DNA from 3 places in the Bradyrhizobium sp. STM 3566 genome. Region 1 is predicted to be linked to each of the others. Evidence: predicted binding sites of a transcription regulator. Region 1 holds the regulator's gene; each other region holds the start of a gene.
What was found. Region 1 encodes LexA, which represses DNA repair genes until DNA is damaged. Its sites were predicted from a motif close to TGTTCNNNNTGTGTTCNG; they were not measured.
Positions count from the first base shown of each region.

Region 2: a site for LexA is predicted at 8,610-8,627, ahead of P6U27_RS27695 (glycosyl transferase). Genes of this name have one in related genera too.
Region 3: a site for LexA is predicted at 8,452-8,469, ahead of P6U27_RS27675 (PA0069 family radical SAM protein). Genes of this name have one in related genera too.

Region 1 covers NZ_CP120692.1:3,527,087-3,537,538, forward strand. Annotated here, with positions in the region: gene glnA (type I glutamate--ammonia ligase) at 1-1,331, opposite strand, end outside; gene P6U27_RS16950 (hypothetical protein) at 1,456-1,638, opposite strand; gene P6U27_RS16955 (SPW repeat protein) at 1,882-2,244, shown strand; gene P6U27_RS16960 (MFS transporter) at 2,438-3,766, opposite strand; gene P6U27_RS16965 (DUF2171 domain-containing protein) at 4,165-4,398, shown strand; gene P6U27_RS16970 (ComEC/Rec2 family competence protein) at 4,495-6,774, shown strand; gene P6U27_RS16975 (hypothetical protein) at 6,897-7,331, opposite strand; gene lexA (transcriptional repressor LexA) at 7,884-8,585, opposite strand; gene glp (gephyrin-like molybdotransferase Glp) at 8,761-9,972, opposite strand.
Region 2 covers NZ_CP120692.1:5,720,640-5,731,091, reverse strand. Annotated here, with positions in the region: gene P6U27_RS27730 (methyl-accepting chemotaxis protein) at 110-2,119, shown strand; gene P6U27_RS27725 (glutathione S-transferase family protein) at 2,174-2,854, opposite strand; gene P6U27_RS27720 (hypothetical protein) at 2,982-3,308, opposite strand; gene P6U27_RS27715 (site-specific DNA-methyltransferase) at 3,498-4,628, opposite strand; gene P6U27_RS27710 (neutral zinc metallopeptidase) at 5,023-5,964, shown strand; gene moaB (molybdenum cofactor biosynthesis protein B) at 6,125-6,688, shown strand; gene P6U27_RS27700 (helix-turn-helix domain-containing GNAT family N-acetyltransferase) at 6,998-7,939, opposite strand; gene P6U27_RS27695 (glycosyl transferase) at 7,995-8,570, opposite strand; gene P6U27_RS27690 (RMD1 family protein) at 8,897-9,736, shown strand; gene P6U27_RS27685 (acetate/propionate family kinase) at 9,864-10,452, opposite strand, start outside.
Region 3 covers NZ_CP120692.1:5,708,963-5,719,414, forward strand. Annotated here, with positions in the region: gene P6U27_RS27645 (electron transfer flavoprotein-ubiquinone oxidoreductase) at 1-1,358, opposite strand, end outside; gene P6U27_RS27650 (uracil-DNA glycosylase family protein) at 1,494-2,297, shown strand; gene P6U27_RS27655 (IS110 family transposase) at 2,836-4,002, opposite strand; gene P6U27_RS27660 (glycosyltransferase family 39 protein) at 4,123-5,631, opposite strand; gene P6U27_RS27665 (ribonuclease HII) at 5,851-6,708, opposite strand; gene P6U27_RS27670 (VOC family protein) at 6,787-7,242, opposite strand; gene P6U27_RS27675 (PA0069 family radical SAM protein) at 7,267-8,430, opposite strand; gene P6U27_RS27680 (phosphoketolase) at 8,632-10,452, shown strand, end outside.

The sequences.
Region 1 (10,452 bases):
TCGGCGGTGAAGACATCCCCGCGTAGCATGAATGCGTGATCGCGCTCGAGCGCGTCGAGCGCCTGGTCCAGAGATCCCGGCGTGGACTTCACCTCCTTCGCCTCGGCAGTCGGGAGGTCGTAGAGATTCTTGTCGATCGGGCTGCCAGGGTCAATCCGCCTGTCGATACCGTCGAGGCCGGCCATCAGCATTGCAGCGAAGGCCAGGTAGGGATTGCAGGACGGATCGGGTGAACGAAATTCGACGCGCTTTGCGCGCGGATTCGGCGAATACATCGGAATCCGGCAGCAGGCGGAGCGATTGCGCTGGGAGTAGACGAGATTGATCGGAGCTTCATAACCCGGCACCAGGCGCCGGTAGGAGTTCGTGGTGGGGGCGCAGAGCCCGCACAACGCCCAGGCGTGGCTCAAAAGCCCGCCGATATAGTAGCGCGCGAGCTGGCTCAGCTCGGCGTAGTCGCCCTTGTCGTAGAACAAGTTGGTCTCGCCCTTCCAGAGCGACTGGTGAACGTGCATGCCCGAAGCGTTGTCCTCGAACAGCGGCTTCGGCATGAATGTCGCGGTCTTGCCATGCTGATGCGCGGTGTTCTTGACCACGTATTTGTAGATCATCAAATTGTCGGCCATGCGGGTCAGCGTGGTGAAGCGCATGTCGATCTCGTTCTGGCCGCCGGTCGCGACCTCATGGTGATGGGCTTCGATCTGGATCCCCAGAGATTCCATCGTCAGCACCATTTCGGTGCGTAGCGCCTGCATGCTGTCGGTCGGAGGAACGGGAAAGTATCCCTCTTTCGGGCGCGGCTTGTGGCCGAGATTCGGTCCTTCATCCGTGGCGGTGTTCCAGCTGCCTTCGCTGGAGTCGATTGCGTGCATGGCGAAGTTGATGCCCTGTCCGTAGCGGACCTCGTCGAAGACGAAGAACTCGGCCTCCGGGCCGAAATAGCTCGTATCGGCAAGCCCGGTACCCTTGAGGTAGGTTTCGGCCTTCTGGGCGATGTAGCGGGCGTCCCGGCTATAGGATTGGCCGGTCACGGGGTCGCGGATGTTGCAGATGAGAACCAGCGTCTTGGCCGGACTATAGGGGTCGACGAAGGCGGTCGTCGGATCCGGGACGACGAGCATGTCGCTTTCCTGGATCTCCTGGAAGCCGCGGATCGATGAGCCATCGAATCCAAGGCCCTCGTTGAGTGCATCGGCATTCACCGCGCTCGGCGGTACGGAAAAATGTTGCCACATCCCCGGCAGATCGGTGAACCGCAAATCGATCATCTGGACGTTCTCGTCCGTGATCGCCTTCACGAGGTCTTCGGCTGTCGTACATTTTGCAACCATGGCTTCGCTCCCAGGTCAGCGTCCCGAGATCGCGTAGCCGTTCGGCCGCAACCTGGCGGCTCGCGACGGACTGTGGTCCACGTTCGGCGTTGTCGCCGCAGTCAGGCAAGCTTTGCGCCGACTGTCAGCTTTGGTGTGGCCCGCGCATCAGCTTCATCGCATCTTCGATGTGCCGCCAGGTTCTTGCCAATTCGAGCTCGCCCTTCTGCTCGAGTTCGATGGCGTTTTGAGCGGCTTCCGCAATGGCCTTGGGGCCATGGGCTTCCAGCAACTGCCGCGCATAGTCGTGAATTTCCATTTCTCGCATGGCGTCATCTCCCTCTGCTCCGGGCGCGACCTTCCGCTGCGCCGGGAACGGTCGACATTGACACCTGTCTAGCGTCGTCAGTCTGCATCCGGGTGCGCCGCACTCGCAAGGGCCCTCTCCTGGATGCGCGGCCGGGCTTGGCGCCGGCTCCCGGACCGCCCTCGCGGCCACACAATGCAGGCCGGACGGATGATTTTTTCATCGGTGCGTCCCCAGATAAGTAGGAGAGGGGAGGTGAGCATTATGCGCATCCAACATTGGCAAGACGCTGCCAGCCTGTTGGTGGGCGTATGGCTGGTCCTGTCGTCCCCTATCCTTGGTTTATCCGGGGCGGCTGTCTGGATCACCATCGCGCTTGGGCTCGGCGTCATGCTGTTTGCCGTAGAGGCCTTTGTCATCCCGTCCTACCTGGAAGAGTGGGGCGAAATGCTGCTGGGACTGGCGCTGGTGCTGGTGCCTTGGACCATTGGCTATGACCAGGTAGCAGCCACGGCGAGCAGCGTATTGTCGGGCCTGCTGGTGATCTTGCTCAGTGGCTGGGAGCTGATGACCGATCGTGACTTCAGCGCCTGGTGGCACGATCGCTGGCATCACCCGGCCGGCTGACAAAGAGCAATCGGCCAAACTCGCCGCCGACCGCTATCGGCTGGCGGCCGGAGGCGAGGCTCGATTTGAGCACGCCAGGGACAACGCCTTGGCGCGACGGGGATTCCAATGGCCGTCGTCGCGCTGAAAGGCCGATGCGGCCATTGTGCAGGCCGTGCGGATCCTGCACCTAGACCTGCACAAGACCATTCCGTCACGATGCGGTTCTGGGCTCGATCGGCTGCCAGATGCTGATCTTGCGCGTCTCCGGCATCAGGAACAGCGCGAGCAGGAAGCATACCGCGGGGACCGCGATCGGGTAGATCAACGCGTAGCCGATGCTCCCGGTCGCCGCGAATGCCGCCGACGTGATGAACGGCACCAATCCACCACCCCAGCCGTTGCCGATGTGGTATGGCACCGATACCGACGTATACCGGATCCTGCCCGGAAAGAATTCCGCCAGGAACGCGCCGACCGGCCCATAGACCATCCCAACGTAGCAAACGAGGATGAAGATGATGAAGATCGCGGTCGGATAGTTGACGTTGCCGGGCTGCGTGACTGCTCCCAGCCATAGATACAGCGGATAGTACGTGATTGCGGCCAGCAGCATGCCGCCCAGGATTACCGGCTTGCGGCCGATCTGATCCGACAGCCAGCCGAAGAAAATCAGGCTCGGTGTGGCAATCAGCAGCGCGGCTCCCACGATATAGGCGGAGGTCAGCGGATCCAGCTTCGAGACCTGCTGAAGGAAGTACAGCGCCCAGAACTGACCGCTGTACCAGACCACCCCTTGCCCGATCAGGACCACGATTGCGATCCCGATGAATTTGATGTTCGAACTGAGGAAGGCCTCCCTCCACGGATTCGTCGTCATCTGGCCGCGGGCCCTGATTTCCTGGAAGATCGGCGTCTCCTGGAGCTGGAGCCGAATGTAGATTGCGATGGCCACAAGCAGGAAGGACACCAGGAACGGAACGCGCCACGCCCATTCGTCGAACGCCTGATTGCCGAACCAGGTCCGTGTCAGGATGATCACGGCCAGGGACACGACGATGCCGAGAGTCGGAGAGGTCTGCAGCCAGCCGGTGTAGTAGCCGCGCTTGTCGTCCGGAACATGCTCTGCGACATAGGTGATGGCGCCGCCATATTCGCCGCCCAAGCACAGACCCTGAATCATGCGCAGACCGAACAAAAGGAACGCCGCCGTCAGACCGATGGACTGGTAGGTCGGGATCAACCCGATTGCTCCCGTACCCAGTCCCATTCCGCTCAGCGTGATGAGGAACGTATATTTTCGCCCGACGCGGTCGCCCATCCATCCAAAGAGGAAAGCTCCCAACGGACGGATCAGGAATCCTGCAGTGAACAGCGCGATCGTGCTGAGGAGGGCTGCAACCGGGTGGGACTGCTCGAAGAACTTGACCGACAGAACTGCGGCCAGGCTGCCGAAGATATAGAAATCATACCATTCGATGACGTTTCCCACCGACGCAGCAACAATCACGCGGCGAAAATCGCTCGGTACTTGAATTGCCATGTGCTGCTCCTGTCAAATTCAAACGCTACTCTCGGCGCTTTTCAGCGTCCTTCGCTCGCGCGCTACGCTTGGTGCGCGACGCCACAGGCGAGAATTGCGAGTTGCGTCGGCAGCGCCAAATCTCAGGGAGGCTTGAGCCACCCGAGAAAGAGCTCCAGCGGTCGCTTCGTTACCGCGAGCTATCACAACCTGCCCGTATTGCCGGGGAGGCGGAGACGCAGTGTAGTCCCGCCGGGGCTGGCGTCTTATGAGACTTTCGGCTCAATCGACCGAACCGGGGCTGCCCAAGTCCTGCAAGTCCTGAGATGGAACGGGGTCGCCAACCGCGCTCGGCGATTTTGTCACGAACGAACGGAAAGGCCTCTCAGGCGTTGTGTGGGTCCAACGAGGATCCCGCCATGCAGAACATCGCAGAGCATATGGAAGTGATCGGCGCCGACGGCGTCCATGTCGGCACGGTCGACCGCGTCGAGGGCAATCGCATCAAGCTGACTAGGAAGGACAGTGGGGAAGGCAGCCACAAGGGGCACCATCACTTCATCGACAAGGGGCTCGTTGCCGATGTCGAAGGCAATAAGGTCCGGCTGTCCGCCAAGGCGTCGGTGGCCGTGACCATGGAAGAGGAAAAGTAGGGCCCGCCCGACTTCGTTCCTGATCTGTACCGCTATTCGCGCAGCCGCACGTTCCGGTAGCCTCCGCACCCGTCGCGTATCGTAAGGTGCAGGGGAATGGCGGAGCCGGGGCGGCCAGTACGCTCCCAGGGAGTTGCGGGGACGTGGCCGGTCGGCCGCGCCGCACCGGCTGGCGGCTTTGCGCCGGCGGGCTTTGGCGTCTGGCCGGCTAGCGTCGCAACGTTGCGCGAATGGGCCCGCGCCGAGGCCGGGCCTGGTCGGCTGTTGCCGTGGGTGCCGGTCGCCTTCGGCGGCGGCATCGCGCTTTATTTCGCCGCAGATCATGAGCCGGTGCCGTGGGTGGTCGTCGCGACCGCGGCCGTTCTCGCGCTTGGCGCCGTGCTGCTGCGGCGGAGCCGGTTGTTTGCGCCCGCGATCGTGATCGCGGCGGTCGCCGCCGGCTTTGCCACGGCGACCTGGAAGACGGCGCGCATCGCCCACATCGTTTTGGCCAAGCCGCTCTATTCGGTGTCGCTGTCGGGCTTTGTGGAAGCACGCGACATCCGCGAGCGCACCGATCGCTTCGTACTGCGTGTCAGCGCGATGGAGGCGCAACGCAGCGACGTGAAGCTCGAGCGCGTCCGCCTCTCGGTGCGCAAGGGCACGGCGCCTGAAGTCGGCAGCTTCGTGCAATTGAAGGCGCGGCTGTTGCCGCCGATCTCGCCGGTGCGACCTGGCAGCTATGATTTCTCGCGCGATATGTTCTTCCAGGGCATTGGTGCCTCCGGTTTCGTGATGGGCGCGATCACGGCTTCGGTGCCGCCGGATGCCGGCGGCTTGCGGCTGCGCTACGCCGCCTTCATGCAGGGCCTGCGCGATGCGATCGACGCGCGCATCCGCTCAACGCTCGAAGGCGACAACCGCGCGATTGCGACCGCGCTGCTCACGGGACGGCGCGATGCGATCAGCACGCCCGTCAACGACGCCATGTTCATCTCGGGGCTCGGCCATGTGCTGTCGATCTCCGGCTATCACATGGCGGTCGTCGCCGGCGTCGTCTTCTTCGCAGTGCGCGCGCTGCTGGCGCTGATCCCGGGAATGGCGGCCGGCTTCGCCATCAAGAAATGGTCGGCGGCCGCTGCGCTGGCGGCGGCAGCGTTCTACCTGCTGCTGTCAGGCGCGGAGGTCGCGACACAGAGATCGTTCTTCATGACCGCGGTGGTGTTGATCGCCGTGATGGTCGATCGCCGCGCCATCACCTTCCGAACCCTCGCTGTGGCCGCGCTGATCGTGCTCGCGGTCGCGCCCGAAGCGCTGGTGCATCCCAGCTTCCAGATGTCCTTCGTCGCGACGCTCGGGCTGGTGGCGCTGGTGCAGATCGGCATGCCGAACCTGCTTGCATCGCCCGATCATTCGACGACAGCGCGCATCGCGCTGTGGGGCGGCCGCGAGATCGCGATGCTGTTGCTGGCTTCGTTGATCGCGGGGCTTGCGACCACGCCCTATGCCGCTTTCCACTTCCATCGCGTGACGCCATACGGCGTGCTCGCCAATCTCGGCGCGATGCCGGTGGTCTCGGCGCTGGTGATGCCGGCGGGGCTTTTAGGGTTGCTCGCGGCGCCCTTCGGCCTCGACGGCGTGTTCTGGTGGCTGATGGGGATCGGCATTGACTGGATGGTCGCGGTCTCGCGCTGGGTGGCGGCCCTACCGGGCGCAGTTGGCCGCATTCCGGCGTTCGGAATCGCGCCGTTGATCGCGGCCAGCCTCGGGATCATCGTGATGGGCCTGTTGCGCACGCCCTTGCGCTTGTCCGGCGCCCTGGTGCTGCTGGTAGCGATCCTCTGGGGACTGTCGGTGCGGCAGCCCGATATCCTGATTGCCGGGGATGGCGCGAGCGTCGCGGTCCGGGGCGGCGACGGGCGTTTGCATGTGATCCGCGCGAGCAAGGATGGCTTTCTGCTGAGGGAATGGTTAGCCGCCGATGCCGATCCGCGCGATGCCGCCAACGCCTCGTTGGCGAGCGGTGTGTCATGTGACGAGTCCGGCTGCGTGGCGCCGCTTGCGGACGGGCGGCTGGTCGCGCTTTCTCTGCGCATCGACGCGCTGGCTGATGATTGCAGCCGCGCTGCGTTGGTGGTGACGGCGCGGCCCGCGCCGCCCGATTGCGCAGCGATGGTGGTCGATCGGTCGCGCCTTGCCAGTCAGGGCGCGCTGGCTCTGACGCAAAACGGAGAGGGTTTCTCGGTGCAGGTGGTGAGGGCGAGAGGCGCAAGCCGCCCTTGGCTGCCGGCCGGCGCCGGCGAGGGGGATTTCGACGGCAGCCTTGCGCCGAAGACGGCCGTGCCCCGCAATCGGGACGCAACGCCATCGGAGGCCGACTTGCAGGCTGACGATTGAGGATCGATGCGGAGGAGGCGCGGGATTCTGCAGGACGCAAACCATACCATCTCGCCGGCCTCAGCCGGCGATGGCATTTCAAGTTCTGGCCCTCGACAAATCGGCCGGGGGCGCGCCGACGATCAGCCGATCGGCAGGCGTGTGATCGTGGACCTCGTCTCGGCGACGATCTGCGGCTTGTGCTCGCGCTCGCCAACCGGCTGGGTCACCGGCAGTTGCAGCACGGTCGCGCGCTGGCCTTCGACGAGCTGCGTCACCAGCACGTACTTGCCGTCGGGAAATTCGATCGCGTCATGATGGCGATCGGGAATGTGCGGATCGATCTTGCCGAACTTGCCGACGCGGGAGTTGACGGTGCGCGTCCAGATCCAGCGGTTGTCGTAACGAACGTTGTCGGCGAAAGCGAGCTCCGTTCCCGGCAGCAGGCAGACCGCGACGGAGAGATCGGCTTCAGAGGCGAAGCCGCGTGTCGAGGTGCCGCGGAAGGTTGTCGTGACGATCGTCTCGCCGACTTCGGCAGGGCGCGTCGCGACGGCATGCAGGCTATAGTCACACATCGGGTGCTCCTCATGCGAAGATAGCAAGCCGCACCTCTCTTGGAGGCGCAGGCCTCTATCAGGGTGAAGCATACAACGTTCTGCTCGGTTGTGGGCAAATCTGCGGCTGGGCTTCGCGAGCCGCGATCACATTATCTTTCCCGGATTCGATAGGAACAAAGCCGACGCCTGTGCATTCGAACGGCGCCAATGTCAGCGCCCCGCGGGTGCTGACCGGCTCGCTTATTGCCGGCTCGATTGCGGAGAGCTGCGCATCACATTCCGCGCGTCGCGAATTCGTACTGGCTCGATTGCTTGCGCACATGGCGGTGCGACTGTGTGGCAATGGCCTGCGACGCTGATGCTGCGATCAGCGCTGCAATGATTGTCCATGAAACATCTGGCGGGTGGCGTCTCCTCGAAGCTGTGGCCGCGAAGCGATGTTGCTTCGTGCGGCGTGCCGAGGATCTCGCACCGGAAAAAGGACCGGATAGTCTGAGCAGAACCGGAAAGACCATCCAGCCAGAGCGGAAAATGATCCGCTCCAAGAGGTGTCCAACGACCGCAGACCGCTCAGTACTTCCGGTAGAGCCCGATCAGCTTGCCCTGAATCTTCACGCGGTTCGGCGGAAGAATGCGGACCTCGTAGGCGGCATTGGCTGGCTCGAGTGCGATCGAGGCGCCGCGGCGGCGGAAGCGCTTGAGCGTGGCCTCCTCGTCATCGATCAGCGCCACCACGATGTCGCCGGTATCGGCGCTCTCGTTGCGCTGGATCAGCGCCATGTCGCCATCGAGGATGCCGGCCTCGACCATCGAATCGCCGCGCACTTCGAGAGCGTAGTGCTCGCCCGCGCCGAGCATGTCGGGCGGTACGCTGATGGTGTGGCTGCGGGTCTGCAACGCCTCGATCGGCGTGCCGGCCGCGATGCGGCCCATCACGGGCACCGCGACGGGACGCTCGCCCTCGTCAACAGGCGGGCTGGAGCTCGCGCGCACCTTGCCGAGATTGCCCTCGATGACGCTCGGCGTGAAGCCGCGGCGATTGCCGGCAGCGGCCTGGAGTTCGGGCAGCTTGATCACCTCGATGGCGCGGGCGCGGTTGGGCAGGCGGCGGATGAAGCCGCGCTCCTCGAGCGCAGTGATCAGGCGATGAATGCCTGACTTCGAGCGCAGGTCGAGCGCATCCTTCATCTCGTCGAAAGACGGCGGCACGCCGCTTTCCTTCAGACGTTCGCTGATGAACCGCAGAAGCTCGTATTGTTTGCGCGTCAACATCTCGACCAAAGTCCCCCGGTTGATGTCGTTCGATTCCGAGACGATGAATTCAGCGATAAGCCGCTACATCCTCGAAACAAATCATGAACGGACACTATATGTTCGATATGTGTTCCGCAACTGCTTAATTTACGGTGAACGGGGCAAATCTCGCGGAATGCGTGTGCCGTGCAGCTCAGACGGGGAGCCGCAGCACCTCGCAAGGCGTGCCGGCCTCGGCCTTCGGCGCGAACGGCGCGCGTACGAGAAGTACCTGTGCCGCAGCGAGATTCGCAAGCAGAGAGGAGTCCTGATGGCGGACGGGAAGGGCGACGAGCGTGCCGTCGCCGCGCAGTTCCAGTCGCGCACGCAGATAATCCTCGCGCTGGTCATTGGCCCCGAGATCGCGGCCCAGCACGGCGCATTCGCGGCGATGATGAATCACCGAACGGCCTGACAGGGCGCGAATCAGCGGCACCATGAACAGGAAGGCGCACACGTATGATGACACGGGATTGCCGGGCAGGCCGATCACGCGCATGGCGCCGAGCCGTCCGTGCATCATCGGCTTGCCGGGCCGAATCGCGATCTTCCAGAACGCCATCGAGATGCCTTCGCCCTTCAGCGCCTGCTGAACCAGATCGTGATCACCGACCGATGCGCCACCGGTCGTGATCAGGATGTCGGCGCCGCTCTCGCGAGCGCGGCGGATGCCGGCGGAAGTGGCCTCCAGCGTGTCGGCGGCAACGCCGAGATCGATGGTCTCGGCGCCCTCGCTGCGGGCGAGCGCGTGCAGGGCATAGCCATTGGAATAGACGATCTGGCCGCGACCGGGCGCGGTGCCCGGCATCACCAGCTCATCGCCGGTGGCAAGGATCGCGACCCTCGGACGGCGGCAGACGGCGAGCTGCGGATGATTCATCGCAGCGGCGAGCGCGAGATCGCGCTCGGTGAGACGGGTTCCTTTGCGCAGCAGCACGTCGCCCTCGCGGAAGTCGACGCCGGCGGGACGAATGTGCCGTCCGGGAATCGCGGCTTCCTTGATCATGATGTGCTTGCCGTCGGCGACCGTGTCCTCCTGGATCACGACCGCATCGGCGCCGTCGGGAATAACGCCGCCGGTAAAGATCCGCACCGCTTCGCCGACGCCGACCGTTCCCGCGAACGGACGGCCCGCTGCGGCTTCGCCGATCACCGCCAGTCTGGAATCGATCGTTGCCGCGTCTGCCGCGCGCACGGCATAGCCGTCCATCGCCGACATCGCTTCCGGCGGCTGCGTGCGCCGCGCCGCGACGTCCCGCGCGAGCACGCGATGGTAGGCGGTGTCGAGGGCGACCGTCTCCTCGGCCAGCGGCTCTGTGCCTGCGAGCACGGCGGCAAGCGCGTCGGATACCGGCATCAGGGCCACGGCGAACTCCCGCAACAAATCGAACAAATCGAAGGACTCGGTCGGCAAAGTTCTAGCCGAGCGGAGGGGCTGAAGCAAAAGACCTCCTCAACCCGGCGAAAAGCCACACTTCCTTTCCGCACTGGCTGTCGATGACAAAACTGCTCGAAAAGGCACTTCAAGCCGTGCGGCGGCTTCCTGCGGATAGCCAGGACGAGATTGCGTGTTCGATATTGGCTTTGATCCTGACGTCGAAGCCCCGTTCCGCCGCTTCGAGCGAAGAGGCGCAGGTTCACGGAACGCGCGACCCACGATCTGATTAGCATTGCCGATTATGTTAGGGAGCACAGCCCGTAAGGCGCGTTGCGATCCTTGAATCGCTTCAACCGGCTGGACGAAAAGGCTGGCGAAATCGTCATTCTCACGATTCAGCATCCCGCACGGGAACGCGAGCACTCGGATGCCTAAGGTGGCTCAAGTCCGCCGCGGCATGATCCGGAA
Region 2 (10,452 bases), 2.2 Mb from region 1:
GGTGCAGCGTGGGTCGCCAGGGCGCGGCGTGCGGCTGCCGGAGTGGCCGTGACGATCGCCGGAGCTGTCCGACCCCTCGAATTCAAATGCATCTGGGTGGACAGTGGGAATGCCGAAATTTCGTTTGCGGATCAGGGGACGCCTGTACGCAGGCTTCATGGCCCTGGTGGCGGTCGGTCTCGTGATGGCAGTGGTTGCCGTCTGGAATTTGCGGTACGTGCAGGATCAGGTCGCAAGACAATCCGCCCTCTCCGACAGCACGGCACGGGTGCTGGAAATATCAGCCCATTTGCAGGCGATCCAACGGGCCAACCTGCGCTACGTCTACGACGCCAACGAGCCTGCAATGAAGGAGGCGCAAGAGCGGGAAACCGCGGCGACCGAGCTGCTGCGGGTGGGCGCGCAGGGGACGCTCTCCGAGGAGCGGCGAGCGCTCTACAACGGCCTGATCGACGACATCGCCAAGATGCGACGCCTGCGTGACAATCTCGGGGACGCCGTCAACGAGGTGAGAACCGGCAAGGCGACGCTGCTCCCCAGTGGAGAGGAGCTGGCCGTCAAGATGGGCAAGCTGGTCGACGCGGCGCGGGCTGCCGTCGATGAAGACACGGCGGCCCTGGTCGCCGACCTCGAATCCAGAATCCTTCTCGTTCGGGTCGCAACCTGGCGTTTCCTGGCCGTGCGTGATGTCCAGGGGCCTGCGAATTTCAGGGCGAGTGTGGACAGGGCAGCGCAACGGCTCGCGGCCATCGAAAAGAGCCCGCAGGCGGCGGAGTTGCGCGCCACGCTCACGCCGGTGAAGACCTCGCTCGGAATCTACAAATCGGCATTCGAGACGACGTCCGCCGCGATGCTTCAAGCCGACGAGATCTACCACAAGAACCTCGCGCCCCTCATCGTCGACAGTATCGGCAAGCTCAAGGCCGCGGAAACGACCCTGAAGAAGGACTACCGGGACTCGCGCAACAATGCCGAAGCCGTGATCGCCAGCACGACGACCGTTCAGGAGATCGCCGGCGGGCTCGCCATCTTGTTCGGTGGCATCGTCGCCTTCCTGATCGGCCGCAGCATCGTCGGTCCCCTGACCTCGATGACGCACGCGATGGGGCGGCTTGCCGGCGGCAATCTCGAGGCCGAGATTCCCGGCCGCGGCAGGGCTGACGAGGTCGGCGACATGGCCAAGGCGATCCAGGTGTTCAAGGACAACATGATCGAGACCGAGCGCATGCGCGCCGAGCAGGCCGAGCTCGAGGCGCTGCAGGCCGAGAGTCGCAAGAAAGACATGGTCCGGCTTGCCGATCAGTTCGAGCAGGCGGTCGGTGAGATCGTGAACACGGTATCGTCGGCATCGAGCGAGCTCGAAGCCTCCGCAGGCACCTTGACCACGACCGCCGCGCGGGCCCAGGACCTCTCGACGGAGGTCGCCAGCGCGTCGCAGGAGGCTTCGGCCAATGTGCAGGCGGTCGCCTCGGCGACCGAGGAGCTCTCCTCCTCGGTATCCGAGATTGCCCGTCAGGTGCAGGAATCCGCCCGCATCGCCACCGAGGCCGTCGGTCAGGCGAGCAGGACCAACGAGCGCGTCGGCGCGCTCTCCAAGGCCGCCGCCCGGATCGGTGACGTGGTCGAGCTCATCAGCACCATCGCCGGCCAGACCAACCTCTTGGCGCTGAACGCCACGATCGAGGCGGCGCGTGCGGGCGAAGCCGGCCGCGGCTTTGCGGTGGTCGCTTCCGAGGTCAAGGCGCTCGCTGAGCAGACTGCGAAGGCCACCGGCGAGATCGCCCAGCAGGTCTCCAGCATCCAGGCCGCGACGGAGGAGTCGGTCGGCTCGATCAGGGAGATCAGCGGCACCATCGAGCGGCTGTCGGAGATTTCGTCCACGGTCGCCGCCGCCGTGGAGCAGCAGGGCGCGGCGACGCAGGAGATCTCCCGCAACGTCCAGCAGGCGGCCCAAGGCACGCAGCTCGTATCGTCCAACATCAGCGACGTGCAGCGCGGCGCCTCCGAGACCGGCTCGGCCTCCTCGCAGGTGCTGTCGGCGGCGCGCTCGCTCTCGGCCGACAGCAACCGCCTCAAGCTGGAAGTGGCCAAGTTCCTGAGTTCGGTCCACTCCGCCTGAAGTCTCAAACGCAAGAGGCCACGCGCATGCGCGTGGCCTCGAAGAGCGGCGCGCTCAAGCCACCTTGGTCGTCATGTGCTTGAACATGTTGCTGCGCGCTTCGTCGTCCATCTCGGCCTTGAAGGTGAACTTGTCCTTCAGGGCGATGGCGCGTGCCGCCGCCGGGCGTGCCGAAATCTCGTCGACGAGCCGCTTCACATTCGGGTATCGCGCAAAGGCGTCGTCGCCGAGCTTGAACGGCACCATCCGCGCCCAGCCCCACAATGCCATATCGACGATCGAATAGCTGTCGCCCACCATGTAGCGGCGGTCTTTGAGGTGACCGTCGAGAATCTTGTAATGGCGATCGGTCTCGTACTGGTAGCGGTTATGGGCGTAATCGTGGTTCTGGTCCTTCGGCGCAAAATGCTTGAAGTGCACGGCCTGGCCCGAATAGGGCCCGACGCCGGTGGCGATGAACATCAGCCAGGACAGCAATTCGGCGCGGTTCGTGGGCAGGAACTTGCCGGTCTTCTCGGCGAGATAAAGCAGGATGGCGTTCGAGTCGAACACGATGGTGCCGCCATCGTCGATCGCCGGCACCTTGCCGTTCGGGTTGATCTTGAGGAACTCCGGCGTGAACTGCTCGCCCTTGCGGGTGTCGACCGCGACCGGCTGAAACGGCAGGCCGGACTCTTCCAGATAGAGCGCGACCTTGGTCGGGTTCGGCGATCCGTTGAAATAGAATTTGAGCATCACACATCTCCTCGGTGTCTGTTGCCGCGTGCGCACGAGGCGTCGTTGGGCGGGCCTTGTCATGCCTGAGCCCGTTGCGGGAGAGCAACCGGCGAGTTTGCCGGGCGGTGTCTGCGCGTGGCGCAGATCAGGCGGCGTAACAGAGGCCGATTGCCGCCGTAATGACCATGGCCGTGCCCACGGCCTCCAGCCGCAGGCCGAGCCGCGCGGCGAGATGCATGTCGGAGGCCCGCGCCGCGCGCTCCGATCCGCGCGCGTAGCCGTGAACGATGACGTCATGGTTGAAATTGTCGTGCGCCTCGTTGCTGCTGGCGAGCCCGACGCAGATCACGAGCACGCCGAACAGCGCCAGACCGAAGAAACCGAGAAGCGCGATCAGGAACATCGGAAACATGCCGACCAGGAAGATCGGCAGCAGCGGCACCAGCAGCAATGTCTCGGACTGTCGTCGCATGGAGCCCAACCGGTCAGGACGGGGCTGATCGGGCGAATCTAGTCCTGGCAGGGGCGGCTTTCAACCATCCGCCGCCGTCATTCCGGGCCGCGCCTCTTGGCGCGAGCCGGGATCCATTGGGCCGGATGTGCTGTAGCAGGATGGATTCCGGGTTCGCGTTTTGCGCGCCCCGGAATGACGGAGGGAGGGCTACTCCGCCGCCATGCCGGCGCGGATCTCGGCACGCAGCTCGTCGATCAGCTTGAGACCCTTCTTGGTTTCGACGTGCCAGAAGGTCCAGCCGTTGCAGGCCTGCGCGCCTTGCGCGACCGCCCCGATGCGGTGGATCGAGCCGACCTTGTCGCCGAGCATGATGGCACCGTCGGCGCGCACCAGCGCGCCCAGCTTCTTCTTGGCGTCGAATAGTTTCGTGCCGGGCATGATCATGCCGCGCTCGATCAGCTCGGAGAACGCGACGCGCGGTGCCTCGCGCGCTGTCATGAACGGGGCAAGGCTTGCCTCAGGCAGCGGCTCCACCGCGGCGATGCGTGCTTCCGCGGCTTTCGCATAGGTCTTGTCGCGCTCGAAGCCGATATAGGAGCGGCCGAGGCGCTTGGCGACAGCGCCGGTGGTGCCGGTGCCGTTGAAGGGATCGATCACGAGATCGCCTGGCTTCGATGACGACAGCAGCACGCGTGCGAGCAGCCCTTCGGGCTTCTGCGTCGGATGCACCTTCTTGCCGTCGGCGCCCTTGAGGCGCTCCTCGCCGGTGCAGAGCGGGATCAGCCAGTCGGACCGCGCCTGCACGTCCTCGTTGGCGGCCTTCAGCGCCTCGTAGTTGAACGTGTAGCCCTTGGCCTTCTCGTCACGCGCGGCCCAGATCATCGTTTCGTGCGCGTTGGTGAAACGGCGGCCGCGGAAGTTCGGCATCGGATTGGTCTTGCGCCAGACGATGTCATTCAGGAGCCAGAAGCCGAGATCCTGCATGATCGCGCCGACGCGGAAGATGTTGTGATAGGAGCCGATCACCCAGATCGTCGCGGATGGCTTCATCGCGCGGCGGGCGGCAAGCAGCCAGGCGCGGGTGAAATTGTCATACGCAGCAAACGAATCGAACTTGTCCCAGTCGTCATTGACGGCATCGACATGGGATTCGTCGGGGCGCTTGAGATCGCCCTTGAGCTGGAGATTGTAGGGCGGGTCGGCGAACACCAGGTCGACGCTGCCTGCCTGAAGCTTCGACATCTCGGCGACGCAATCGCCGACGATGATGCGATGCGACGGAGACTCGAAATTTGTGCGGGGCGCCCTTGCAGACGCCCCGCGACGCGACTCTACCATGACTCAAGAACTCTGACTCAGGCGACGCTGTCGGCGACGCGGGACCAAACAACCGACTGACCGCTACATTGAAGCGGCAAAGTAAAAATCGACTTAACCCGCTACTTTTGTGAGCAGGCCGTGCATCGCCGCTTGTGCGCGTGTTGTCGCGCGCATGCGCCTTGTTTTACAGTGTATTTCGCGTTTGCTCGGCTCGCGGCCGCAAATTTCCCTCGGAAAAAATTGCTCGACCCTCGGAAAAAATTGCTGGCACCGACATGCTGTCGCACTAGGCAATTTTTGCCGGCCACGATATTGATAAACGCAACGGAAATTTTACGTGTGTGGCGCGTTGAGCTTTCGCACCATTGTGCGCCGTCGAAACTGAATCAGGGACCCCAGAGGAAAGGCCGCCATGCGCTACGATGACTTCCGCCGCAGCGACGACATCGAGGATCGTCGCGATGAGGGTGGTGGCTTTGGCGGCGGTGGAGGAGGCGGGTTCGGTCTGCCGATGGGCGGCGGCGGGCTCGGCATCGGCACCATCATCGTGCTCGGCCTGATCGGCTATGCCTTCGGCATCGACCCGCGCATCCTGATCGGCGGCGCCGAGATCCTCAGCGGCGGCGGCCATGCGCCGACCTACCAGACCGACCGTCAGGCGTCCTCGGGCAAGCGCGGCGCGCCGACCGACGAGATGGGCAGCATGATCTCCGGCATCCTCGGCGAGATCGACGACCGCTGGAGCGAGATCTTCCAGGCCAGCGGTCAGTCCTATACCGGTCCGAAGATCGTGCTGTTCCGCAACGCCACCAATGGTGGCCGCTGCGGCATGGCGCAGTCGGCGATGGGGCCGTTCTACTGTCCACCTGATCGCACCATCTTCCTCGACACTTCGTTCTTCCGCGAGGTCGAGACGCGCTTCCGCGGCTGCTCCGGCAAGTCGGCGTGCAATTTCACCACCGCCTACATCATCGCCCATGAGGCCGGCCATCACATCCAGAACCTGCTCGGCATCATTCCGCGCGTGACGCGGCTGCAGCAGCAGGCCGGCTCGAAGGCCGAGGCGAATGCGCTTCAGGTGAAGGTCGAGTTGCAGGCGGATTGTCTCTCCGGCGTGTGGGTCAATCGCGAGGCGAAGAAGCGTCCGAACTTCCTCGAGCCCGGCGACATCGACGCCGCGCTGACCACGGCGAGCGCGATCGGCGACGACACGCTGCAGCGCCAGGCCACGGGCCGCGTCGTGCCTGACTCCTTCACCCACGGCTCGGCGGCGCAGCGCAAGCAGTGGTTCATGACCGGCTACCAGCAGGGCACGGTCCAGGCTTGCAACACATTCGGTGCGGGAGCGTTGTAATTCTCGACACCTTGCCCCGGACGCAGCGCAGCGCTTCTTCAGCGGTGCGCTGCAGAGCCGGGGGCCCACAATGCCGGTCTCCCAAGTCTCCGAACTGGGCCCCGGCTCTGCGGCGCGGCGCTGATGCGCCGCACCTTGTCCGGGACACGAAAGACGCAACATGACCTCCATCGACGAAACAAAGCAGTTCATCCCGCTGAATATCGCGGTGCTCACCGTGTCCGACACGCGCGCGCTTGCGGATGACAAGTCCGGCCAGACCCTGGTCGACCGTCTCCTGGCTGCGGGCCATCATCTCGCCGCGCGCGAGATCGTCACCGACGACGTCGAGGCGATCCGTGCCGTCATCCGCCGCTGGATTGCCGATAGCGGCATTGACGTCGTCATCACCACCGGCGGCACCGGCTTTACGGGACGCGACGTGACGCCGGAGGCGATCGAGCCGCTGTTCGAGAAGCGCATGGACGGTTTCTCGATCGCGTTCCACATGCTGAGCCACGCCAAGATCGGGACGTCGACGATCCAGAGCCGTGCCACCGCCGGCGTTGCGGGCGCGACCTACATCTTCTGCCTGCCGGGTTCGCCCGGCGCCTGCCGCGACGGCTGGGACGGCATCCTCGCAGCCCAGCTCGACTACCGCACGCGCCCCTGCAATTTCGTCGAGATCATGCCGCGGCTGGACGAGCATTTGCGCCGCCCGAAGGCGCAAGGCGCGACGGTGTGATGATTGTTGCTTGAATGCTGAGCTAAAGCATGATCCGGAAAAGTGCGAAGCGGTTTTTCGGAAAGATCACGCGCAAACAATAACCCTGGAGCGCGATGACGATTCATCCAAATCTCATCGCGCTTTAGGTGCGGACCGCTTCCCTTCTGCGCTTGTGGGAGAAGGTGGCGCGAAGCGCCGGATGAGGGGTATCCATCCGCATCGGTGAGATATCCCTCACCCGAGCGAGCTTGTGTTTGCGAGTTGACATGCCCTCTCCCGCAAGGGGAAGAGGGCACAGCAACGCGCATCTCGCTCGCTGCGAGATCGTCAGAGATCCCGTTCCCACGTTTCCCCAATCAAATCTTGCCCGAAGCTGTGATGCGGCTCGGTCGCGACCAGGTTGAATCCCGCACTCTTGTAGATCCCGCGCGCGGCGACCAGGATGCTCTGCGTCCACAGAGTCATCTTGCTGTAGCCCCTCTCGCGGGCGCCCTGGATGCATTGCTCGACCAGTGCGCGGCCGACACCGAGTCCGCGTGCTTTCTTCTCCACCTGCAACAGGCGCAGCTTCGCAATCTCGTCCGTGGCCTTGACCAGAAAGATCGAGCCGATCGGCTCGCCTTCCATTTCCGCGATCCAGCAGTGCTCGCGCGCGGCGTCGTAGTTCTTGATGAACTGTGCGCAGATCTCGGCGACCAGCGCCTCGTAGCTGATGTCCCAGTTGTAGTCCGCGGCATAGGCGGCGCCTTGCCGTGAGATGACCCAGCCCATGTCGCCGACGCGATGGCTGCGCAGCACGAAAGCCGCGGGCCGGCTTCGACGCTGCCCCAGCACCGCCTCGATGGTTGCCATGGCCTGCGTGAGCCGCGTTGCATCGTCGGCCGAAAGCTGAGCCAGCATCGCAGCGACCTCGTTTTGCGAGCTCAGGTTCAGCTTGGCGAAAGCCTGGCGGCCCTTGGCGGTGAGGCTGAGCTGGTATTGCCTACGATCCGCGGCCAGGGGTGTTCGCGTGATCAGCCCTTTTTCGTCAAAGCTCTGGACGATGCGGCTGAGATAGCCGGGGTCGAGACCAAGCTCGTTTCCGATTTCTTTTGCCGCAAGGTCGTCGCGATGCGCCAGTTCATAAAGAACGCGCGCCTCGCTGAGCGAAAACGGGGTCTTGCCAAGGTGCTGGTCGAGCACGCCGAGCTTGCGGGTATAGAAGCGGTTGAAGGCGCGGACCGCTGCGATGTGGTCGTCGGAGACCTGTTCGGTCGATTTGGACAGCATGGGATCACCTCGATATTTGCCATTGTCAATTAATTATTTGACGTTGGCAAGTATCTCAGCCGACCATGACGATCCGACTGCGCAGCATGGTCCGGGACGACCGGCCGAGCCGCCGGAGCAGCCGCGCTTCGGAATGGCGGGCGTGGGGCGGGTAGCCGCCGATCCGGTCGTAATGCTCACGCGCGATCAACAGCCCTTGATCGCCGAGTGGACCGACGAGCTTGCGCGCCACGGCCCAGAGAATGTCGCGCAATGCGGTATTTGCGTAGGGCGAACGCGCATAGCGGAACACCGCCGCCCGATCCCGGCCGCTGGTGGCGACGGCCTGGATGAACTGGGTGGTCTCCTCGATCCAGCCGGTTTCCAGCACGGCGCCTGCAGGCAGGAACATGAGCCATGGCGATCGGGCCTGCCGTGCGCCGGCGGCGAGCGCGGCGCCTTGCGAAGATCCCTCGAACCCGATGAAACGGCAGCCCGCCACGTCGGCAACGCGCTCGATGACACCGTTGCGAGTGCCGTCGACCAGCAGAACCTCACGGATGACACCGGCGGCGGCGCCGGGGACCAGCGCGGCCAGGGTTGCGACCGCCGTCTGCTCGACACCGTCGGTCGGAATGATGACGCTCAGCATGATTGAGGCTTCAGGGTCGGCACTTCGGGAGAAGCGTAGCGTTCTAATGATGTTGTCATAAACCCGTAGCGTTGCCGAGTGCAACTTTCCGGCGGCGCTTCGGCATGCGATGGTAAACCCGCAGCCAGTCATCGCAGCCAAATGTGTCATGTGCGGGGTGGAAATATTGCCGAATGTTTCGGCACAAGCTGATTCCGGCGGTATTAAACCGAAGCTTCATGGCGAGATTCGCTGCGCGCGGGCAGTCGGTCCCTCTCAGAGGAGACTTCAGCTTGCAAGAAAGGGCGAATGAAGATGTGCGATCTCGGTCCCGGGAGAGGCCTCACATGAACGCCGATCAACCCGCCGTCAGCATGGTGCCAACGTCGCCGAAGCAGGGGACTGCGCCGACCTTGCGGATCCGCGCGCTGATGCTCGGCGAGCGCATCAATGCTTCCAGCCTGGAGATCGGCACGCTGGTGTCCTCGACGCCGGCCGCTTTCCGCGTCCATGCCGGCCTTGCCGCAATCTTCCGCTACGGCGTCGTGGTGCTGATCGGGCTGCTTCCGTCCGAGGAGAAGGTCCTCGTCGATAATCTGAAGTCGCGTGTGACCGGAGAGCTCAGCCCGTACGAGGAGGAGATCGCACAGGTGCAGCTCTGCAACGATGAGGCCGCCGAGACGATCCAGCCGGGCGGGCCGATCTGCCTCGCCAAATTCTCCGACGACCGGCTGCTGCTGGTCGCGGATGCGCTCGCCAAGAGCACGTCGCTGGCGCGCGACGAGCGCCGCGTCGCCGCGGTCTTCGACGTGATCGAGCCGTTCGCACGGGAGCTCGCCGAAGGCGGCCGCACGCCGCGCCGGCGCAAGGGCATTCTGCAATTGATCGGTAATGCACTGCTGGTGCAGCAGCGCGTCGCGGGCCGCGTCGCGGTCGCCGAGAAGCCCGACGTCCTCTGGGAGAAGCCAGAGCTCGATCGGCTCTATTCCCGTCTCGAGGACGAGTACGAGTTGAAGGAGCGCCTCGACACGCTCGAGCGCAAGCTCACCGCGGTGTCGGAGACCGCCAACGCACTGACCGACATCATCGACACCCAGCGCTCGCTCCGCCTGGAGATCGCGGTCGTGGTCCTGATCGTGATCGAGGTCGCGATCGGGTGTTTTCAGATATGGTCGGGGACTCATTAGTGCTCGATGAATTTATCCGCGAGCGAGATGCGCGTGACTGTGCCCTCGCCCCTTGTGGGAGAGGGCAGCGATACCAGGAGACACAAATTCGTTCGGGGTGAGGGGTCTGGCTCCGCGAACTCATTGCTTATGCGAACGCGGACAGAACGCTTCGCCCACCTGGAGTCGCCATCGCTCGCAGCACCCTTGCGCAGTGCCGTGCGATCGTCAGTTCCTCATTCGTTGGAACGACGAACACCTCGACGCTGCCATCGCCCCGGCTGATGCACTCGCGTGCGGCATCATTCGCAGCAGCATCGATGCGCACGCCCATCCAGGCGAGACACTCGCCGATCGCGCCGCGGATCTCCTTGGCATGCTCGCCGATGCCGCCGGTGAAGATCAGACCGTCCAGCCCTTCGAGCGTGGTCGACATCATCGCAATCCCCTGCGCCGCACGGAAGACGAAGAGATCGACCGCCTCTCGCGCCGCAGCCTCGCCGCTCGCCAGCAGCGTGCGCATGTCCGCGGAGGTGCCGGAGACGCCGAAGAGGCCTGACTCGTGATAGAGCAGGTGTTGGACCTCCTCGACCGACATGTTCTCGTGTTGCTGCAGATAGAGCAGCACGCCGGGATCGATCGTGCCGCAGCGCGTGCCCATCACGAGGCCGTCGAGCGGCGTCAGCCCCATCGTGGTGTCGACGCTGCGGCCATTGCGCAATGCGCAGAGGCTGGCG
Region 3 (10,452 bases), 2.2 Mb from region 1:
GTGATCTTGCCATCGGGCTTCGGGTAATTCCTCGGCGCGTGGCTCTTGGCAGGATCGAGCGTGGCGCGGTCGGGCTTGAGGTGCGACTGGGTGCCGAACAGCGAGCCGCCGAACAGCGTGTTGCACCACATGTCGAAGCCGCCCAGCGCGACGCCGAGCACGGTGCCGAACTTCGACCACAGCGGCTTGACGTTGCGGACCAGGAACAAATCCTTGCCGACCGACGACGTGCGCCAGGCATTCTCGTATTCGACGAGTTCGTCATTGGCGCGATCGGCGGCAATCGCGGCTGCGACGTGCTCGGCGGCGAGCATGCCGGTGCCCATCGCGTTGTGCACGCCCTTGATGCGCGGCACGTTGACGAACCCGGCCGCGCAACCGATCAGCGCGCCCCCGGGGAAGCTCAGCTTCGGCACCGACTGATAGCCGCCCTCGGTGATGGCGCGCGCGCCATAAGCGAGCCGCTTGGCGCCTTCGAAGGTGCCGCGGATCGAGGGATGGGTCTTGAAGCGCTGGAATTCGTCGAACGGGGACAGATAGGGATCGTCGTAATTGAGGTGCACGACGAAGCCAACAGCGACGAGATTGTCGTCGTAATGGTACAGGAACGAGCCGCCGCCGGTCTTCATGTCGAGCGGCCAGCCGAACGAATGCTGGATCAAGCCCTTCTGGTGCTTGGCGGGATCGATCTGCCAAACCTCCTTGAGGCCGATGCCGAATTTTGGCGGCTCAGCCTTGGCGTCGAGTGCGAATTTGTTGATGAGCTGCTTGGTCAGGCTGCCTCGGGCGCCTTCGGCAAACAGCGTGTACTTGCCGAGCAATTCCATACCGCGGGTAAAGGAATCCTTCGGCTTGCCGTCGCGGCCGATTCCCATGTCGCCGGTGGCGATGCCCCTGACCTTGCCCCCCTCGTCGTAGAGCACCTCGGCCGCGGCAAAGCCCGGATAGATCTCGACGCCGAGCGCCTCGGCCTTGCGCGCCAGCCAGCGGCAGACATTGCCGAGCGAGCCGATATAGCAGTGATGATTGTCCATCAGCGGCGGCATCATGAAATTCGGCAGCTTGATCGCGCCGCCGCCCGTCATCCAGTAGAAGCGGTCGTCCTTGACCTGCGTCTTCAGCGGGCAGTCGGCATCCTCCCGCCAGTCCGGAATGAGCTTGTCGAGTCCGGCCGGGTCGATCACCGCGCCCGAGAGAATATGTGCGCCGACCTCGGAGCCCTTCTCCACCACGACCACATTGAGATCGGCATTGAGTTGCTTCAGCCGGATCGCGGCCGACAGACCCGAGGGGCCGGCGCCGACAATGACGACGTCGAATTCCATGGATTCGCGCGGGGGAAGTTCTTCGGTGCTCATCTGATCTCAGCCCTTGAGACGGTCCTCGGTCGTTTGCGCCCTCTTGTTTCCGATTTTTCCGGGTAGGACAACCTCGGAATCGCGTTCCGCCGGGATGCAAGGCCATCCAAGGTGATATAAAAGTCAGACTTTCCCATGATCCCCGAACCCGCACCCACCGTCCGAGAGCTGCTCGCCTTCTATCTGGAGGCCGGTGTCGACTGCGCGCTTGCGGAGGAACCGATAGACCGCCTGGCGGAAATCGACGCTCCGCCACCTTCCGCGCGCACGGCACCGCTCGAGGCGCCGCGGCCGGTCGCCGCGCCCGCGGTCATACGTGGTGAAGCCGCGCCTGCACCGGACGTCGCCATCGCCTCGGCGCGTGAGGCCGCGCGCACCGCCCCGACGCTGGAGGCATTGCGCGAGTTGATGCAAACTTTCGAGGGCTGCGCGCTGAAGCACACCGCGACACGGCTGGTGTTCGCCGACGGCAATCCCAAGGCGCGCATTATGTTCGTCGGCGAGGCGCCAGGGCGCGACGAGGACATCGAGGGACTGCCCTTCGTCGGGCGCAGCGGCAAGCTGCTCGATCTGATGATGGGGGCCATAGGGCTCAACCGCACCACAGCCTACATCGCCAACGTCATTCCCTGGCGGCCGCCCGGCAACCGCACGCCGACGCCGCAGGAGACGCAGATCTGCCTGCCCTTCATCCAGCGCCAGATCGAGCTGGTGAACCCGGATGTGCTGGTGACGCTCGGCAATCCCTCGACCCAGACGCTGCTGGGAACGCGCGAAGGCATCATGCGCACCCGCGGGCGCTGGTTCGATTATGACACCGGCGCACGCACCATCCGCGCGCTGCCGACCTTCCATCCGGCCTATCTGTTGCGCTCGCCGTCATACAAGCGGCTGGCCTGGCAGGATTTGCGCGCAGTCGCGAAGGTGCTGTCGGGATAGCGAGGGGCAGAACGCTCTCTCCCCGTCATTGCGAGCGCAGCGAAGCAAATCCAGAATCTTTCCGGAGAGAGACTCTGGATTGCTCACATGGGGATTTGGTGTGTCAAGGCGGTTTGTTCAGCTCTTTGTTCGATTGCAGGCCAGCTCTTCGTCCCGACCGTGGAGCACGTAGGATGGCGCGCGCAGATCGAGTCAAGGTCGGCCCGTAGGGCCGTCGCGAAGCGACTTGGCCTTGACTCGAGCGAGCACGCCATCAGGCTTTGGCAGTCGGGGCAGCGGGCGGATAACTCCTTTTCGTCAGGCGATCCAAGGGTCGAGCCGGTTTTTGCAATCTGGTTTGCTTGCCAGATCAAACTCACATTCGGTCGCCGCGCGGCGGCGGCTGCACCAACATTCCGCTTGCGGCGGGCAGGCTCGAGAGGACGAGACCATTCTTCGTTACGGCGTTTGAAGCCATGCAATCCATCGGTTCGTCCACCCGGATCGGCCGAGGCTGATCAATCTCGGCGGATTGGCTTTGAGGCTGAGGAGCGTGGTGTCAGGCGGCGGCCTTTATCTCGGCTCCCTCGATCACCACGCCCGCGGTCACGTACTTCCAGAGGGCCACGAGCAGCTTGCGCGCGAGCGCCACGATCGCGCGCTTGCGGCCGCGTTGGCTGTGCACCTTGAACCACTGGGTCAAAGCCGATTGAGGCTGGTGGCGTACCCAGAGCCAGGCGAGCTGGATCATCGTGGTTCTCAGGCGCGGATTGCCAGCCTTCGACACGCCTTGCTCGCGCTCGATGCCGCCACTGCGCCATGGCGTGGCTGCAAGGCCGGCATAGGATGCAATCTGGCGGCGGTTGGCGAACTGCCGGTAAAAGGCCTCCGACCAGAGAACGGCCGTGAAGTTCGGGCCCAGGCTCTTCAGTTCGAGCAGCATTGCCACCGGGTTCGATACGGTCTTCTCCCCCGCCGCCTTGCTCGCGGCCAGCAACGCATCCTGCTCGCGCTCCACCGCCGTGATCTGGTCGAGCAGCAGTTCGAGCCGGTCGAGTTCGCGGCTGATCTGCGCCTTCAGATGCGCCAGCAAGGCGCGCCCGTCGCCCGTCCGCAAGGCCTCCAGCCGCTTCCGCCGGTCTCGCCGCAGCGGCGCGTAGTCGAAGATCCCTTGCGCGAACAGAAGACCCTTGATCCGGTTCACATGCTCGATCCGCTCCGCGATCAAGGTCTCTCGCTCGCGGCACAGCCTACGGCGGTCCTCCTCTGCCGGAGAGGGCGCAACGACCATGGCGCAGACCCGTACCTCGCCGCGCTTGTAGGCCAGCAGCGTCCGCAACAGCGTCTCGCCATCCAGCCGGTCCGTCTTGGCCCGCCGGCGCCGGCGCGGCGTCGCAATCGAGGCCGGATCGACTACGTGGCTCTCGATGCCTTCCTGCTGCAGGGCGCGGTGAAGCCAGAACCCGTCCAGCCCCGCCTCCTGGATCGTGATGATCGGATAGCTCTCACCCGTTCGCGCCTGCGCCTTGCGCTTCAGCTCCGCAAACAGCTTCAACAGTTCCGAAAGGTCGCCGGCCTTCATGCTGCGTTTGGACATCTTCTCGCCCTTGCAGGGCGACAGCGAAGTGACCAGCCATGTCGAACGGCTCAGTTCCAATGACACAAAAATTGCGCCAAACTGCGTGCGGATAGCGGCCAGTCCGTCGGAAGGATGATCGAGCAACATCGTCGTCTCCAGGTTGAATGGATTCAGCAACCCTCAGTCTGGCCTCAGACCTGGTCGCTATCCACTCCCCATGGAATCTTCGTCGCAAGGGCTCCGCGCAATGACGGCGGAGAGAGCACCTCACGTCCCCTTCGGCCGCACGATGGCCCAGCCGATGCGCAGCAGCGGCTGGCGGCCCGTCACCAGCCATTCGAAGGCGCGCGGGACTTCAGGCACGATGCCGGGGAAGCGCTTGAGGATGTCCGGCGGCGGGGTTCCGGCGGTATCGGAGGCGCGCCAGACCACGACGCCGCCAGTTTCGCTGAACTTGGACCGATTCATCCACGGCGTGCGTGCCGGATCGGCGTCGATGAAGAGATGCGGCCGGCCGGAATGCAGTGCGATCAGGCTGGCGAGCTGGGGCTCGCCGGCGACGGCACGCAAGCGATGGTTGGTGCGGCGGGCAAAGCTCTCGTCGAAGAAGTCTGAGATCGCACGCGCCGGCATCGAGGTCGCAATCTCGTTGGCACCGGTCCAGGGCACGAACAGCACGGCGAGCACCACACCGGCGGCGGGTGCGACGACGGCGGCAGCCCAGACCATGCGCAGCATCCGCGCGCGGCGCATCGCGATGAGATCGCCGGCCGCGACGACCGCGGCGAGCCCCGACATGACCAGCACGACACCGGCGCCGCCGACGACGGAGTCGAGCCCCATCAAGCCGGAGATCAGCACCGCGCCGAGTGGCAGAGCCAGCGCGAAGAAGTAGACGAAGCTGCGCGCGAGCGGCTCGACCGGTGGGCGATAGATGATCGGCGGCTCCTCGCCCTTGTCGGCGAACAGCCCGGTATTGAGAAAGGTCAGCGCCGGAATCGTCGCCGCCCCGAGCACCAATCCTCCGAGCAGCCAGGCCACATGCAGGGCGCGGGCGTTGAGCTCGGTGACTTGCGGCAAGGCCGGCAGCGTCAACGTCTCGGCGCGCATCAGCCAGACCGCATAGGGTAGCGCCAGCACGGCGACGACGATCAGTGCAAACAGCGGATCGAGCCCGCGCAGCGTCCTGCGCCCGGCTGCGGTCGAGATCGCGAAGATGATGATCAGCAGGAGGAGAAAGATCGCCGCAGGCGTCGTCAGCAGCAAGAGTCCCGCTTCGATCGACCAGGCGAACCAGGCATTGCCGCGGCGCTGGCCGATGATCTGCCAGGAGTGCAGCAGCAATAGCGCCCAGAGCGGCCGCGCCAGGACCAGCGGCCCGAAGTCGAGCGCGGACGAGGAGAACGCCAGCGCGGTCATGGTCAGGAGCACGGCGAGCACCGCGTGCTGGGAGCCGACCACGGCGCGAGACAGATGAAAGAGCGCGATGAAGGTCGCGATCTCGCACACCTCGGCAAGCACATAGACGCCGAACATATGACCGCCGGCCGCGCGATAGGCGATGTCGGCGAGCCAGACCGGCAGCGGCGGGCCGAGGTCGGTGCCGACCTGGTACTCGCGGCCGAAGGCCAGCAGCGTCGCAAGAGTGCCGGGCGGGCTGCGGTAGAACACCAGCGCCACGAACAGCCACATCGCCGCCTGAAGCAGCACGGCGATCCATACGATCAGCCGCGGCCGGGCGCGAATGAGCTCGATGACCAGGGAGGTAAACCGCATGCAACGTCCGAATGATGCAGCCAGTCCAGCCGGCCCTATTCGCTCACATTCGATTTGATAATGGGCGCTGCGCGTCGTGGCAACTTTGGTGTGCTCGTCATGCCCGGGCTTATCCCGCCTGCGCGGTCGAAGCCGGCGCGGCGAAGGCCCGAAGATCCACACGCGGATGGCCGGATCAAGCCGGGCCATGACGGATGAGGGTGCGGCGGGGCCGTCGTCCTAGAGAGTTGCCGATCCGTCGATCTCAATTTGCGCGTCCATCTGTACCTCGACCTCGGTCACCGAGAACAAGTCCCGCTCCGGCGCGACGGTCCAAGGCATGTGCTTGGCGCGGGCGGCGGCGACGGGGGCGAAGAAGCTGCGGTGATGGATGGACGGGCCGAAACGGTCGAGCGCCTCGAGATGTTCGGGGACGGCATAGCCCTTGTGCTGCTCGAAGCCGTAGCCGGGGCAGTCCTGCGCCAGCGCGCACATCAGCCGGTCGCGGGTAACCTTGGCGACAATGGATGCCGCGGCGATCGACAGCACGATGCCGTCGCCGCCGATCACCGCCTCGCAATCGCATTCCGTGTCGAGCCGGTCGCGGCCGTCGACGAAGACGTGCCTGGGCGTCTCGGGCAGTGCCACCACGGCGCGCTTCAGCGCCCATAACGAGGCGCGCAGGATGTTGTCGCGGTCGATGCGCGCGGGCGAGGCGACGACAACCGAGACCTGCGCGGTGGCGCAGATCTTGTCGAACAGTTTTTCGCGCTCCTCGGCGGTCAGGCGCTTGGAATCATCGATGCCGCGCGGAATGCGGTCGGGATCGAGAATCACCGCCGCCGCCACCACGGGGCCGGCGAGCGGGCCGCGGCCGGCCTCGTCGCAACCGGCGACCGGCCAGACGCCGCGCTTGATCAACGCGCGCTCGCGACGAAAGCTGGGGGGAGCAATGGCAATGATACCTTTCTTGCCGGCAGCAACCTGCGGAGCGCCAGCCGCAGGCGTCTTGACCGCCTTGTCAGGCGCGGCCTTCTTCGCGGCCTGCTTCTTGGGCGCGTCTTTGGCTGGATTCTTGGCGGACTTGTCCCGAATCATGGCCGGGATCGTGCGCAAGGGGCTTCGCCAGCGCAACCTGGAACCCAGGATAATTCCCGTTATTCAGGCTGGCCGCCCCTATTCCGCCAGATGCACCCGTCGGTCCTCGCCCACCTCGATGCCAGGCGCGACCACGACCTCCCAGACATGGCCGTCGGGATCAGCAAAATAGCCGCAATAGCCACCGTAATCGGTCTCGTGCGCCGCCTTCAGCAAGGCGGCTCCCTTCCCGATGGCGAAGGCCAGCACCTGATCGACCTCCCCGCGCGTCGCGCAATTCCAGGCGAGCGTGGTGCCACGAAAGGTCGTGGGCCTCGGCCGGTCAGGCACCGATGCGTCGGCCGCGAGCCGATCCCAATGATAAAGCGCGAGCACCGGACCTCCGGTGTCGTAGAAGGCGACCGCCTCGCCGGTCGCCTTCAGGCGGCGCGAGAAGCCGAGTGCGTCGTAAAACGCGATACTCGCGCGGATGTCGCTGACACCCAACGTAATGACGGTCAGTCGTGGCACCGGCACGGCGAGTTCCTTAACCACGCTATGCCTCTTCCGTTTGTCCGGTCAGAACAGGCTGAGCTGGTCGCCGTTCCGCTTCGGCCGCGCAAAGTGGTCCGTCGTCAGCTTGGAGCGCCGCTTGTTGAGGCCGAGTCTGTCGCAGGCGATCTCGAAGCGGCGGCCGATGGTCCAGGCCATCGGGCCGGTGCCCTTCATCCGCTCGCCCCATTTCGCATCGTAGTCGCGTCCGCCGCGCATGTCGCGGATCAGGGTGAAGACGTGGCGGTAGCGGTCCGGATAGTTCGCCATCAGCCATTCGCGGAAGAGATCGCGGACCTCCAGCGGCAACCGCAGCAGCACGTACGAGGCCTCCTTGACGCCGGCGTGGGCGGCGGCATCGAGGATTCGTTCGATCTCGGAATCGTTCAGCGCCGGAATCACGGGCGCAACCATCACCGTGGTGGGAATGCCGGCATCAGAGAGCTGCTTCAGCGCCTCCAGCCGCCTCGGTGGTGTCGAGGCCCGCGGCTCCATGGTGCGCGCCAGCTTCGGGTCGAGCGAGGTGACGGATATCGCGACCTTGGCGAGGTTGCGCTTGGCCATCCGCGCGAGAATGTCGATGTCGCGCACGACCAGCGCCGACTTGGTGACGATGCCGACCGGATGGCTAGCGCGTTCCAGCACCTCGAGGATGCCGCGCATGATCTTTCGCTCGCGTTCGATCGGCTGATAGGGATCGGTGTTGGTGCCGATCGCGATCATCCGCGGCTCGTAGCCGGGTGCGGCGAGCTCCTTCTCCAGCAGCGAAGGTGCCTCAGGCTTCGCGAACAGTTTTGACTCGAAGTCCAGCCCCGGCGAGAGGCCGAGATAGGCATGTGTCGGCCTCGCGAAGCAATAGACACAGCCATGCTCGCAGCCGCGATACGGATTGATCGAGCGGTCGAAGCCGATGTCGGGGGAGTCGTTCCGGGTGATGACCTTGCGCGAGGTGTCGACACCGACCGTGGTCCTGAACGGCGGCAGCTCTTCCAGGCTCTGCCAGCCGTCATCGAAAGCGACGCGCGCCTCGGCCTCGTAGCGGCCGGTGGCATTGGATTGTGCTCCCCGCCCTCGCCGGCGCGCGCGGTCGATGGCGACGCCAAGCTCGGGGAAATCTGAAGGCGCACCCGCCGGCTCGGAGGGCGCCGCGACCGGCGGGTGCTTGAGGGCACGAGAGGATGCTCGACTCATGAGCCCAACATAGCACGCAAACGGAACAAATCAAGAACAAGAACAAAAAACGCGAAAACAACCCCCGCCACCCAAATTTCGGGCGCGCGCCTTTGACATCACGCAACACGCCGGTCGCGACGATTTCGTTTGATCCCGCACAGGGATCGATCGCGCCGGAACAAAGTTGGTGACGATCGCTGGGTGAAAGCCGACAGGAACATGACAATTCAACAAAAAACGGCCGCCGCGAGCGGCGACCTCGGTCTGCTCGATCGCTATTGGCGCGCCGCCAACTACCTCTCCGTCGGGCAGATCTACCTGCTCGATAATCCGCTGCTGCGCGAGCCGTTACGACCCGAGCACATCAAGCCGCGTTTGCTCGGCCATTGGGGCACGACGCCCGGCCTGAACTTCATCTACGCCCATCTCAACCGCGTCATCCGCGCGCTGGACCTCAACGTGATCTATGTCTGCGGTCCCGGCCATGGTGGACCGGGCATGGTCGCCAACACCTACCTCGAAGGCAGCTACAGCGAGATCTATCCCGACATCGCGCGTGACACCGACGGATTGCGCAAGCTGTTCAGGCAGTTCTCCTTCCCCGGCGGCATTCCGAGCCATGCGGCGCCGGAGACGCCGGGCTCGATCCACGAAGGCGGCGAACTCGGCTACGCGCTGGTGCACGCCTATGGCGCGGCATTCGACAACCCTGACTTGATCGTCGCCTGCGTCGTCGGCGACGGCGAGGCGGAAACCGGCCCGTTAGCTGCGTCCTGGCATTCGAACAAGTTCCTGAACCCGGCCCATGACGGCGCGGTGCTGCCGATCCTGCATCTCAACGGCTACAAGATCGCAAATCCGACCGTGCTCGGGCGGATGCAAGATGGGGAGATCCGCGATCTCTTCCATGGGTTCGGCCATGAGCCGCTGTTCGTTGCGGGCGATGATCCCAAATTGATGCACCACGCCATGGCGGATGCGCTCGATGTCGCGCTCGCCAGTATCCGCTCGATCCAGCAGCACGCCCGTGACGGGCGCACGAGCGTCGGGCGGCCGCGCTGGCCGATGATCGTGCTGCGCAGCCCGAAAGGCTGGACTGGCCCGAAGGAAGTCGACGGCAAGAAGGTCGAGGGTTTTTGGCGCGCGCATCAAGTGCCCGTCGCGAGCTGCCGCGAGAACCCGGCGCACCTCAAGCTGCTCGAACACTGGATGCGCAGCTATGAGCCCGAAAAGCTGTTCGACGCGAACGGCGCGCTCATTCCCGAGCTCCAGGCGCTCGCGCCCGAAGGCGTCAGGCGCATGGGCGCCAATCCACATGCCAATGGCGGCCTCCTGAAGAAAGAGCTGAAGCTGCCCGACTTTCGCAGCTTCGCAATCGAGGTGCCGCAGCCCGGCGGCACCGTGGCGGAAGCGACGCGCGAGCTCGGCAAATTCCTGCGCGACGTCATTCGCCTCAATGCGCAACAACGCAATTTCCGCATCGCGGGCCCGGACGAGACGGCGTCGAACCGGTTAGACGCCGTGTTCGAAGCGACCGAACGCGTCTGGATGGAACCGATCGAGCCTTACGACGTGCATCTCGCGCAGGATGGGCGCGTGATGGAAGTCTTGAGCGAGCATCTCTGCCAGGGCTGGCTGGAAGGCTATCTGCTGACCGGACGGCACGGCTTCTTCTCCTGCTACGAAGCCTTCATCCACATCGTGGATTCCATGTTCAACCAGCATGCCAAATGGCTGAAGGTTACGCGCGACCTGCCGTGGCGGCGCCCGATCGCCTCGCTCAACTATCTTCTGACCTCGCATGTCTGGCGGCAGGACCATAACGGCTTCAGCCATCAGGACCCCGGTTTCGTCGACCTTGTCGCCAACAAGAAGTCCGACATCGTCCGCATCTACTTCCCGCCGGATGCCAACACGCTGCTGTGGATCGCCGACCATTGCCTGCGCACCTACAACCGCATCAACGTGATCGTCGCCGGCAAGCAGCCGGCGCCGCAATGGCTGTCGATGCAGGACGCGGCGACACACTGCGATGCCGGC